DNA from 3 places in the Bradyrhizobium elkanii USDA 76 genome. Region 2 is predicted to be linked to each of the others. Evidence: predicted binding sites of a transcription regulator. Region 2 holds the regulator's gene; each other region holds the start of a gene.
What was found. Region 2 encodes LexA, which represses DNA repair genes until DNA is damaged. Its sites were predicted from a motif close to TGTTCNNNNTGTGTTCNG; they were not measured.
Positions count from the first base shown of each region.

Region 1: JEY66_RS36810 (ribonuclease T2 family protein) is a predicted target of LexA. The motif match lies at 1,897-1,914, and genes of this name have one in related genera.
Region 3: JEY66_RS40390 (ATP-dependent Clp protease adaptor ClpS) is a predicted target of LexA. The motif match lies at 1,503-1,520, and genes of this name have one in related genera.

Region 1 is NZ_CP066356.1:7,776,409-7,780,569, forward strand. Features, by position in the region: gene JEY66_RS36795 (DUF3617 domain-containing protein) at 328-858, opposite strand; gene JEY66_RS36800 (hypothetical protein) at 902-1,201, opposite strand; gene JEY66_RS36805 (hypothetical protein) at 1,367-1,843, shown strand; gene JEY66_RS36810 (ribonuclease T2 family protein) at 1,957-2,643, shown strand; gene JEY66_RS36815 (23S rRNA (adenine(2030)-N(6))-methyltransferase RlmJ) at 2,878-3,738, shown strand; gene JEY66_RS36820 (cold-shock protein) at 4,001-4,161, shown strand, end outside.
Region 2 is NZ_CP066356.1:4,635,184-4,639,344, forward strand. Features, by position in the region: gene JEY66_RS22495 (ComEC/Rec2 family competence protein) at 1-498, shown strand, start outside; gene JEY66_RS22500 (hypothetical protein) at 495-722, opposite strand; gene JEY66_RS22505 (hypothetical protein) at 868-1,296, opposite strand; gene lexA (transcriptional repressor LexA) at 1,553-2,257, opposite strand; gene JEY66_RS22515 (molybdopterin molybdotransferase MoeA) at 2,501-3,712, opposite strand; gene JEY66_RS22520 (HAD family hydrolase) at 3,715-4,161, opposite strand, start outside.
Region 3 is NZ_CP066356.1:8,514,076-8,518,236, forward strand. Features, by position in the region: gene JEY66_RS40385 (mechanosensitive ion channel family protein) at 1-1,234, opposite strand, end outside; gene JEY66_RS40390 (ATP-dependent Clp protease adaptor ClpS) at 1,549-3,279, shown strand; gene JEY66_RS40395 (tetratricopeptide repeat protein) at 3,287-4,161, opposite strand, start outside.

The DNA of each region.
Region 1 (4,161 bases), 3.1 Mb from region 2:
TGCTCGTGGCCATCCTTCGAGACGCCCGCCTTCGGCGGGCTCCTCAGGATGAGGTCTTGTTCTGCGGCACAATAGTAGACCCTCATGGTGAGGAGCGCCGCTTGCGGCGCGTCTCGAACCACGAGGCCAAGCACTTGCGCGGTCGCCAAGGGGCATATGCGATGGCCCTGGGGGTGACGGGAGGGATCGGATGGATTGCACATCGCCTCAGCGCAAGATTGCTTTGCAATTTTGTCGCGAGTTACTCGAAGTGGTGGTGCAAGCGGCGCAGCCTCTCAGCCTGCGAGGCGATGCATTCGCGCGGCAACGGCCGAAATGCGCTGCGCGCTACTTCTGCTTGGGCAGGAGGCCCTTCAGCTTTTCCATGTCCTTGACGTTCATCTTCATGCCGCCGGGCATGATGATGTCACCGGCCTTCTGGTCGCTCTTGCAGGCGCCGAGCCATTTCGCCTCGATGGTCATCGTGGTGTCACGCGAGCCGGCCGCGCCGCCCTCGGCATGCGAGGTGCTCTTCACCGTGTAGGCGGAATTGAAATCGCCGACGATCTCGGCATGGCTCTGCATCGTCATGCCGGCGACGCTGCAGACGCTGTCGCTGACATAGCCGGTCGCGGTCTTCTGGATATCCTGCTTGGAGCAGACTTCCTTGGCCATCGGCGAGGCCGCCGCGCTCATCTCCTTGTCGGTGGTCTCGTCGGTGCAGTGCTGCATGGTGATTTCCGGCATCGGCCCGCCGGTGCGCACCATCTTCATCTCCCACAGACCGGCCTTGCGGATCGGCAGGTCGACCGCGCTTGCGGCGCCAGCGGACAGGACAAGGCACACAGCCGAACCAAGCAAGGCAAGCTGTCGGGTCATGCGGTCGGCTCCCGGCTGAACGATCGAAAGATCTGGTGCGCGCTCAGTAGAGCGTGCGCAGCGGCCTCTGGGCTGCGCCATAGGGCACCCAGCGACAGGCGAAAGAGATGTAGCCGCCCGGATAGTTCTGCATCGCAAGGAACTTGACCACCTTGCCGTAGGAGGCGCAGTGATCGACGGCAAGCTGCCGGGCGTCGGCCTGGGTCGCCAGCGTATAGGCGATGATACCGCCGGTATCGTTGCCCTTGAACGGCGGCACCGGCTGCATCCAATCCGCCCGCGCCGGCACAACGGCCAGCATCCCGCAAACGGCAACCAGGCACGCGGCCAATTTCCTTCGCATCGCAGACTCCATTTCGCTGAGGCCAACATAGAGTGCGCCGGCGACCGTGAAAAGAACGAGCCGGGTCCCCAAAGTGGACTTCTCCGCAGGTGTTGCCGCGCTGCACTTGACCTTGCCGGGGCTTCGCGGCACCGTCCGCGGCATCGGATAATCGGGTGGATTCCCATGCGCAACCTGTTCAGCTCCCGCAATAAACTCGGCCGCAAGCTCGGCCTCGGCGCCGCACTCGTGGTCGGCACGCTGGCGTTCGGGGGCACGGCCCAGGCCGCCAATCCGCTCGAAATGAACTTTTGGCTGTCCGGCCCGCGCTATGACGGCAATGTGGCCCCGTGCGAGAAGGCCCTGACGGTCATCAGCACGCAATTCCAGGAGAAGGAAGCCACCTTCTGGAATTCGCCGCTCGTGATCACCGGCTTCAACGGGATTCACGAAACCGCCTTCCGTCCCTGGCAGTCCGACAATATTCCGCGCCGCTATTGCAGCGGCGAGGCGATGCTGAGCGATGGCAAGGTGCGCAAGGTGCACTATTCGATCATCGAGGACGGCGGCTTTGCCAGCATCAATCAGGGCGTCGAATGGTGCGTCGCGGGGCTCGACCGCAACTGGGCCTATAACCCGTCCTGCAAGGCCGCCCGGCCCTGATCTCCGACCAGACTGCCAAAGCAGGAGCCGCCGCCATTTGGACGGCGGCTTTTTGTTCTTGAAATGTTCTCACGGCCTGCTAGGCTCTGGGCGGTCAGTGAGGGGAGCGTTTGATGCCTCGGTTGGACACAATTTCCCGATTCTTGATTTCGGTTGGCATTATTCTGTGCAGTGCGGTTGGGGCCTCGGCCCAGGATCGCCGCCAGAATGCGCCCGGTGAGTTCGATTTCTATGTGCTGTCGCTGTCGTGGTCGCCCTCGTTCTGCGAGGCGGCGAGCGAGCGCGGCAACAACGGCCGCGGCACGCAGGCGCAGTGCGGCGGACGGCCCTACTCCTTCGTGGTGCACGGCCTGTGGCCGCAATATGAGCGGGGCTTCCCGGAATATTGCCAGCGGCCCTCGCCGCGACTCGCCCGCAGCATCATGAGCTCGATGCTCGACCTGATGCCGGCGCCCGGGCTGATCTACAACGAGTGGGACAAGCACGGCACCTGCTCCGGTCTCGGCGAGCGCGCCTATTTCGAAGCCATCCGCAAGGCCCGCGCCACGGTCAAGATTCCCGAGGAATTCCTGCAATTGTCGGAGCCGAAGACGGTCGCGCCCGACGAGCTGGAGACAGCGTTCATCAAGGTCAATCCGGGCCTCAGCAACTCCGCGATCTCGGTGACCTGCGACAGCAAGCGGCTCAGCGAGGTGCGGATCTGCCTCAGCAAGGATCTGCAATTCCACTCCTGTGAGGAAATCGATCGCCGCGCCTGCCGCCGCGATCAGGTGCTGATGCCACCGGTTCGCGGCGGCTGAAACTCCCTGCGTCATGGCCGGCAGGCCCGTGCCGCGCGTCGTCGCGCAGAACGTCCCGGCCACCTGCGCCATCGCGAAACAAGCAGATAAGGCGCAGACGCCCGGGAGCCGGCTACGCCAAGGCTTCGCCGAGCTCGGATGTTGACCCCGCCGAAGCTTCAGCGAAGGCCGGGACAAGCCCGGGTATGACGAGTACAACATGCGCACCCCTTGGGAGCGCAGCACGATCATCACATGAACTACCGTCACGCCTTTCATGCCGGCAGCTTTGCCGACGTCATCAAGCACATCGTGCTGGTGCGCATGCTCACCTATCTGCAGGACAAGCCGGCGCCATTCCGCGTCATCGACACCCACGCCGGCGCCGGCCTTTATGATTTGACGTCGAGCGAAGCGCAGCGCGGCGGCGAATGGCTCACCGGCATCGCGCGGCTGATGCAGGCGCGGCTCTCCGACAAGGCATTGCCGCTGATCGCGCCCTATCTCGACATCGTCAGAGCCTTCAATCCGAAAGGCGAGCTTAAGGCCTATCCTGGTTCGCCGCTGATCGCGCGGGCGCTGCTGCGTCCGCAAGATCGCATCACCGCCTGCGAGATCGAACCGACGGCGCGCAAACAACTGATCGACGCCTTGCGACGCGACGCGCAAGCGCGCGTCGTCGATCTCGACGGCTGGATGGCGCTGCCCGCATTCGTGCCGCCGAACGAGCGGCGCGGCCTCGTGCTGATCGATCCGCCGTTCGAAGCGAAGGACGAGTTCGAGCGGCTGGCCAGTGCTTTCGCGGAAGCATTCGTGAAGTGGCCGACCGGCACGTATCTTTTGTGGTACCCCGTAAAAACCCGGAGAGCCACCGACGAGCTAGCGCGCAGCGTGGCCGCCGCAGCAGCAGCGAGTCGGCCCGCCGGCAAATGCCTGCGTCTGGAATTCAGTGTGGCACCGCAAGAAGCAGGCGCAGGCCTCGTTTCCACAGGGCTTTTGCTGGTGAATCCGCCGTGGACGCTGGCGAATGAGTTGAAGATCATCCTGCCCGAACTCGAGAAGCCGCTCGGTCAAGGCGGTGCGGGGCGCTTCAGACTCGAGACGCCTAAACCTTGATCGACAGCTCCTACTGAAAAGTTCAATTTTGAGCATAGGCAATTTGCGCGGAACCGTATTATGCTCATCCTGTTACGACTGGCTTTACGTTCCGCTTCCGCGAATGGTTGCGGCGGAGTGACAAGGCCGAAATAAAATCCAGGCAGACCGGCGGCGTGACGCCGGCCTGTTCAGGTGGCCAAGCTTCCGACAAGCGAATGTCGGTCAACCGCTACGCGGCGTGCGCGTAGCGGTGGAGCAATACGGGGGAGGAGTTTTCCCGATGGCCATGACTGGGACAGTCAAGTTCTTCAACGGAGAGCGTGGCTACGGCTTCATCAAGCCTGATGATGGCGGCCGCGATGTGTTCGTTCACATCACTGCTGTCGAGCGTGCAGGATTGAAGGACCTGACTGAAGGACAACGCATTACGTTCGAGGTTGA
Region 2 (4,161 bases):
GTGCGCGGCGGTGACGGGCGGCTGCATTTGATGCACAGCGCCAAGGATGCGTTCCTGGTCAAGGAGTGGCTGGCGGCGGACGCCGACGCGCGGACCGCCACCGATGCGTCGCTCGGCGACGGCGTCTCCTGCGATGCCGGCGGCTGCGTGACCCAGGGACTAGGCGGCGCCTTCGTCGCGCTGGCGACCCGGCCGGAGGCGCTGGCGGACGACTGCGAGCGCGCAGGCTTGATCGTGACGGCGCGGGCGGCGCCGCGGGGCTGCACGGCGTCGGTGATCGATGCCGAGCGGCTGCGGCGCCACGGCGCGCTGGTACTGCGGCGGACCAGGGACGGCTACGCCGTCGATGCCGTCAAGCCCGGCGGGATCGACCGGCCGTGGTCGCCGGCGGTTCCCGGCGACGGCGAGAGCGAGACGACGCTGCGCGCAGCCGCCGCCGCACCGCGGCCTGCCGTGGATGCGACGCCGGCCGAGTCCGATCTGCAGGGCGATGACTAGCGGTGGTCCGGCGAGGGGGCGCTCGGCAGCTCGAACAGGCCGAGATGGTATTCGTCGGAGTCGGGGCCGGCGTCGGGCTTCTTGACGAGGGTGAAGGAAGCCTCGGGAAATTGCTCCCAGACTCTCAGGTCGTCGGCCGTCACCGTCAGCCAACCGAACCGGAACATGTAGCGGCCCGGTTCCGTGACGCGTCCAGCCTTTTGCCATGTGACCTTATCGACCACCGCGCACGTCCTCCGTGCCCGATGATGCGCCAAGGCGCCGGCTGACGCAAATTTCCTCGTGCGCCCCGGAAGCGGAAGTCCGGGGGCGCCCGAAATTGCTTAGGTCATCCGCCGCCGAACAGCCCATTCCGCGGCGACGATGCGCTCAACCCAAAAACAGCGTTGCAAATGCGGAGGGCCGCCGCTCCACCACCTTCGGCTTCTGCTCGACCGGCGGATGCAGCGCCGGCAATTGCAGCACGCTGACGCGCTGTCCCTCGACCAGCTGGGTCACCAGCACATGGCTGCCGTCGGGGAATTCCACCGCGTCATGATGCCGATCGGGCACGTCGGGCTCGACTTCGTTGAACACGCCGACGCGATAGTTCAGCGTCTTGGTCCAGATCCAGCGGCTGTCGTAGCGAACGTTCTCGGCGAAAGCGAGCTCGGTGCCCGGCAGCATGCAGACCGCGACAGTGGGATCGTTTTCCGAAGCAAAACCGCGGGTCGACGTGCCGCGGAACGTCGTCGTGATCAGCGTCTCTCCGACAATGGCGGGGCGCGATGCCACGGCGTGCAGACTATAGTCACACATCGGATGGCTCCTCATTTCGAGGTAGCGACCCGTGCCTCTCTTGAGGCATTGGGGCCTCTACCAGAGTGGACGATAGCGAACGAGCTTCCGCTCGTTTCTGGGCGATTGTACGACTGGTCCGAGACCGACCCCGATCACAAACACGCGACGCTGCGCGAGAGGTATCGGAGCGCATCGGGCAGGCCGTACGCTACGCTATCATGCAAGGAACGATCCGACGTGTTGCTCGTTCCCGGCCGCCGCAAGTATTTGCAATTCAGTATTTGCGATACAGGCCGATCAGCTTGCCCTGGATGCGGACCCGGTTCGGCGGCAGGATGCGCACTTCATAGGCGGTGTTGGCCGGCTCGAGCGCGATCGATGCGCCGCGGCGGCGGAAGCGCTTCAGGGTGGCTTCCTCCTCGTCGATCAGCGCCACCACGATGTCGCCGGTATTGGCGACGTCGTTGCGCTGGATCAGCGCCATGTCGCCGTCGAGGATGCCGGCATCGACCATCGAGTCGCCGCGCACCTCGAGCGCATAGTGCTCGCCGGCGCCGAGCATGTCGGGCGGCACGCTGATGGTGTGGCTGCGGGTCTGCAGCGCCTCGATCGGCGTACCGGCGGCGATCCGGCCCATCACGGGGACCGCGACCGGACGGTTGCCGTCGTCCTCGGCGATCGGCGGCGTGCTGGCGCGCCGGCCGAGGGTGCCTTCGATGACGCTGGGCGTGAAGCCGCGTCGGCCGTTGCCGCCGCCGGCCGAGAGTTCGGGCAGCTTGATGACCTCAATGGCGCGGGCGCGGTTCGGCAGGCGGCGGATGAAGCCGCGCTCCTCCAGCGCAGTGATCAGGCGGTGGATACCGGACTTCGAGCGCAGGTCGAGCGCATCCTTCATCTCGTCGAAGGAGGGCGGTACGCCGGCCTCTTTCAGACGTTCATTGATGAAACGCAGAAGTTCGTACTGTTTGCGCGTGAGCATCTCGAGTATTCCCCCGGTTGATAGCGGCGTTCGATTCCGAGACTCTTCTGGTGGGGCCTGCAGGCGGGGCCTGACCTCAGGAGCATGTGCTCGTTGCACTTGCTTCCACGCGGCTTCCCGATTGTAGACACCAGTACTCGAAACAAATCATGAACGGACACTATATGTTCGATATGTGTTCCGCAACCACTTAATTTCCGGTGAACGGATCAGGCAACGCACGATCGGCGGGGCGTGAAAACCCTATTCGGGCAGCGTCAGGATCTCGCATTCGCTGCCTTTGACGGCCGCCGCCGCAAACGGCGGACGCACGAGAAGTGCCCGTGCCGCAGCGAGATTCGCGAGCAGCGACGAATCCTGCTGCGTCACCGGCGTTGCGATCAGCTTGCCGTCCTCGCGCGCTTCGAGACGCGCCCGCAGATAGTCCTCGCGCTGGTCGTTGGCGGCGAGGTCGCGGCCGAGCAGGGCGCTCGCGCGGCGATGATGAATCACTTTCCGGCCGCTCAGCGCCCGAATCAACGGCACCAGGAACAGGAAGGCGCAGACATAGGACGACACCGGATTGCCGGGCAGGCCGATCACCCGCATCGCGCCGAGCCGGCCATGCATCATCGGCTTGCCGGGCCGCATCGCGATCCGCCAGAACGCCATCTCGACGCCCTCGGCCTCCAGCGACCGCTTGACGAGATCGTGGTCGCCGACCGAGGCGCCGCCTGTCGTAATCAGGACATCGGCGCCGGCCTCGCGTGCCCGGCGGATGCCGGCCGTGGTCGCCTCCACCGTGTCGGCGGCAACGCCGAGGTCGACGGTCTCGGCGCCTTCGGCGCGCGCCAGCGCCCGCAGCGCGTAGCCGTTGGAATAGACGATCTGGCCGGGACGGGGCCGCGAGCCCGGCATCACCAGTTCGTCGCCGGTCGCCAGCACCGCGACCTTCGGGCGGCGGCGCACCGCAAGTTCCGGATAGTTCATGGCGGCCGCCAGCGACAGCGCGCGGTCGGACAGGTGGCTGCCGCCGGCGAGCAGCACCTCGCCCGCACGGAAATCGACCCCGGCCTGGCGGATGTGCCGCCCGACGCTGGCGGCCTCCGTGATCGTGATGTGGTCGCCGTCGACGGCGGTGTCTTCCTGGATGATCACCGCGTCGGCGCCATTGGGGATCACGCCGCCGGTGAAGATCCGCACCGCCTCGCCGGCGCCGACCGTCCGCCCGAACGGCCGGCCGGCGGCGACTTCGCCGATCACCTTGAGCCGGGCCTTTAGATCAGCCGCATCGGCGGCGCGCACCGCATAGCCGTCCATCGCCGACATCGGCTGCGGCGGCTGGGTGCGCAGCGCCGCGAGGTCGTGCGCCAGCGTGCGGTGGTAGGCGGCATCGAGCGCGACCATCTCCTCTGGCAGCGGTTCGGCGCCGGCGAGGACGGCGGACAGGGCATCGGCAACCGGCATCAGGGCCACGCTCAGAGCTCCTCAATTCCTAATGTCCAAATACCAAGTGCGGTCAAAGCCCTTGCCACGTCATCCGTCGATGTCACGTGGATAGCATGAAGGCCGCGCGCCCGTGCACCTTCGATATTGGCGGCCAGGTCGTCGAAGAACAGGATCCGCGACGCCGGGACGCCGATGGCTTTTACCACATGATCATAGGCCTCGGCGTCGGGTTTGCGGAAGCCGATGCTCGAGGACAGGAAGACGTTGCGGAAATGGCTGAGCAGCTCGGCATGGGTGACCGAGAAGTGCGCGACATGGGCCGGATTGGTGTTGGAGAAGGCGTAGAGCGGCATCCGCTCGGCGGCCGCCGCGAGCAGCGGGGCGATGCCCGGCATCTCGCCGGTGAAGATCGCATTCCAGCCCTCGAGGAACTGGGCGTCCGTGATGTCGATGCCGAGAGTCCGGCGCAGGCTTTC
Region 3 (4,161 bases), 3.9 Mb from region 2:
ATTGCAGCAGCAGCGAATAGCCGTTGCGGATGTTGAGCGCCCACACCGCCCACAGCGCGAGGTCGAGCGCAATCGCCAGCACATGCCAGAGCGCCGCGAGACGGTTGCGCGTTCGCGCCGCAAGCCCGGTGCGATCGGCCGGCGCGCGGATGACGTCGGCGACCTGGCGGCGGCACTGCAGGATGATGACGACGACGAACAGATGCACCACCAGCATCACGAGCCGGATCAGCGCGGCATAGCCGGCGCGATGCAGCCCGAGCAGCAGCGCGACATTGGCAAAGGCGATGCCCGAGACGCCGACGGCGACGATACGCCGGGCCCAGATCTCGATATAGGCCGCGGTCTCGGCACGGACGCGGAACAGGCCGAACGGCCCTGCCAGCGCGCGCACCGCGCAGATCAAGACGCGCGAGAACACATAGGCGTTGACGACGGCCAGGATCACGAGCCGCGTGGTCGATTGATCGCCGATCTCGGTGCCGAGCAGCGCGGTGGCGATACCGCCGAACACGACGACCGGCAGCAATTCGAGCAGCAGGCGGCCGAGCACGAAGGGCAGCCGGACCAGCGACTGCCAGGCCCGCGCGAGGCTGAGCCGGCGCCGCTGCAACTCGGGCGCCGGCGTGACGTCGGCAACCGACGACGGCGGATCGACGCTGGCGAGCGTCTGCACCGGTACGCGTGCGGTCTGCGGCAGCCGCGCTTCCAGGAACGCGACCGGCCGCTTGATCAGGCGGAACACCACCCATTCGGCGGCCAGCGCGCAGCCGAACACCAGCGCCAGCTTCCAGGCGATATCGATCAAGAGGCCATAGGCGACCGGATCGTTGGCGGTGCGCACGAACCAGTAATAGAACGCCGGGAAATGCGTCAGCGTGCGCGCGACGTCGGCGACCTCGCGCGACATCTCGCCGACCTGCTCGGACACCATCAGCAACAGCTGTGCGCCGAGGCTGTCGGCGGTGAGCGGGATCGGCGAATGCTGCTCCGGCGCCGGCTCCGCGGCAGCCGCCTGCGGCGAGGCATTGGCGATGGCGCGCAGCGTGTTGATGATCTCGCCGCGCTTCTTGTCGTCCTGCAGCGTGTCGAGCGCGCGCTTGGCCTGCTCGGGCGTCAGCGCATCGCTGGTAACGGGTTGCGGCGGCGCCGGCTTGGCGGCCGGCTGCGCGAACGCGGGAGAGACGAACAGGGTGACGACGAGAAGCAGCGCAAGGCGAAGTTTGTGCGACACGAGGGCCTCATAAAATAACTGCGCGACCGCAAACCCTTGGGAGGAATCTGCTCTCGCGCTCGCGCCATGTCGGATACTCCTTTTCGCCCCGATGGTGTGTCGGAAGTTTGCCGTTGTGACGGCCATCTCTTGGCATTTGCCGCAACACAATCGTCACAGGCGTTGAGCCGCGTTTACGCTTCCAGTGCGCGTTCCCGGCCGATCGGCTCACTACACGTCAGGGGTGAGGCCGCAGAATCTTTCGCTTGACGCGCAGGAGCGGCCGTGATGTTCTTACTTTGTTCTTTTGTTCCCAATTGCGTTTCGGGGGTCTCATGCACGACGTGTTTAGCGACGACGGTCCGGTGCGGCTCTTCATTCACGACGACGATGAAACCCCGCTGGAATTCGTCCAGGATTTGTTGCGCACGGTGTTCGGGAAATCCGAGCAGGAAGCCATCGCATCCGCTGCCTTGATCGAGGCCAAGGGCGCCATTCCGTGCGGCCCCTATCCGGGACCGGTCGCGCGGGCAATCTTCAACTCGGCGAAGTGGCTGATCCGCTCCAACGGCCAGCCATTGATGATCACCACCGAATCCGCCGACGCCAGCCGCCCCTGCGATCTCTGCGAAGCCCCGAGGGCTGTGACGGAAATTCTGATCCCCGGTACGACTGCGTCGCTGTGCAGCGACTGCCTGCTCGCTGCACGCCGCAGCTCGGAAGAATTGCCGGGCGAGACGTTTCGGTCCGCTTACGTTGCGCTCGACTGGCATTTCGCCGGCGTTCCGCGCAACCTGATCGTGACACGGGCGCGACAGTTTCCGGGCCACATGCGCGCCGACGTTCAGGTCGCGATCGACAAGCTGCTCACCGATCCAATCCATTTCTTCGGCATCCATGAAGAATATCGCTACGAGACGCTCGACTTCGCGGCGCTGATGAAGGCCGGCCGCAATGCACCGGCGATCGCGCCGCCGCAATATCGCGACGTCGATATCGGCGAGGCCGAGCCGGTGAAATGCCTCGCCAATGGACTATGGCTGTGCCGAACCGGCGAACTGCGCTACGCCGTGCTGCTGACGTTCCATCGCGAATATAATCACGAGCCGTCGCTGCGAATCGAGCTGGCGTTGCCCGCCGGCGCGACCGGCAATGCTTTCGTGCAGCGCACTTTCGCCGAGTTGGAGGCCGCCGTGCATGCGGCGCGATCCTATCGCGGCAAGATCCTGTCGCTGGAGGATGGCGCCAATTATCGCGGACGATCGCGTGGACTGACCGTGCATCGCCTGCCGACGGTCGCCCGCGATGACGTAATTCTGCCGGACCGGACGCTGCGGCTGCTCGACCGCAACGTGCTCGGTTTTGTCGAAAGCCGCGATCTGCTGCGCGGGCTCGGCCAGTCGACCCGCAAAGGCATCCTGCTCTACGGCCCGCCCGGCACCGGCAAGACCCACACCATTCGCTATCTCGCCACCAACCTGCCGGATCACACCACGCTGATCATCACCGCCGAGCAGGTCGGGCTGCTCGGCGCCTATATGAACCTCGCGCGGCTGCTGCAGCCCACCATGGTCGTGATCGAGGACGTCGATCTGATCGCACGCGACCGCGAGGACATGGGCGGACCGTGCGAGGAATCCCTGCTCAACAAGCTGCTTAACGAGATGGACGGCCTGAAGGAGGATTGCGACATCCTGTTCGTGCTGACCTCCAACCGTCCCGAAGAGCTCGAGAGCGCGCTGGCCGGCCGGCCCGGCCGCATTGACCAGGCGATCGAGGTGCCGCTGCCCGACGAGACCGGACGCAGCAAGCTGATCCGGCTGTACGGCAAGGGCCTGCCGCTGGAGCAGCCGATCGTCGACGAAGCGGTGCAGCGCACCGCCGGCGTCAGCGCCGCCTTCATCAAGGAGCTGATGCGCCGCATCGCGCAGGCCAGCATCGCCCGCGAGGGAGGCCAGGATGTCACCGCTGACGACATCGACGGGGCGCTGAACGAGATGCTGTTCGACGGCGGCCGGCTCAACGTGAAGCTGCTCGGCGGCGCGCAGGGGATGAGTGCGGGGTGATGGCCGATCACTTCGCCGCTGCCGGCAGTAGCAGCGCGGGCTCGCCGGCCGAGGCACGCGCGAGTTCGTCCGATATCCGCGTCAGCACGCGGTCCCAGGCCTGCGGCTTGTCCTGGCGGAACAGCCGCATGGTCGGATACCAGGGCGTGTCGGCGCGGTCGCGCAGCCAGCGCCAGTCGAGCGCATAGGGACACAGCATCCAGACCGGGCGGCCGAGTGCGCCGGCGAGATGCGCCACCGAGGTGTCGACGGCGATGACGAGATCGAGTGCACAGACGGCCGCCGCGGTGTCGGCGAAGTCGCCGAGCATCGGCGCGAGGTCGACGATGCCGGCACCAAGGCCCCGCAGCACGGGAGCATCGTCCGGCCGCGGCTCCTTCTGCAGGCTGTAGAGCTGCACGCCTGATGTGACCAGCCGCGGCAGCACGGCGTCCGCCGGCAGCGAGCGCTGGCGGTCGCCCTTGTGCCTGGGATTGCCGGCCCAAACCACGCCGACCTTCAGCGCGGTCACCCCGGCGAGCGCCTCGCGCCAGCGCGCGAGCTTGCCGGCGTCCGCCCGCAGATAGAATGTCGCTGCGGGAATGGTCTCGACGGTGGTGCGGAAGATCCGCGGCAGGCTGAGCAGCGGCAGCTGCAGATCGAACGGCGGCAGCGGCTCGCCGCGCGCGAACACCGCGACATCGGGCAGCATCGGCCGCAGCAGCGTGACCAGCGCCGGCTGCACCTGCAGAACGATCCGGCCGCCACCGCCCGCCAACATCGGCACATAACGGACGAAATTGATGGCGTCGCCGAGCCCGTATTCGGCGAACAACAGCAGCGTACGTCCGGCGAGCGGCTCGCCCTGCCATTCCGGCCCGTCGAACACGGGATCGCCGTCGC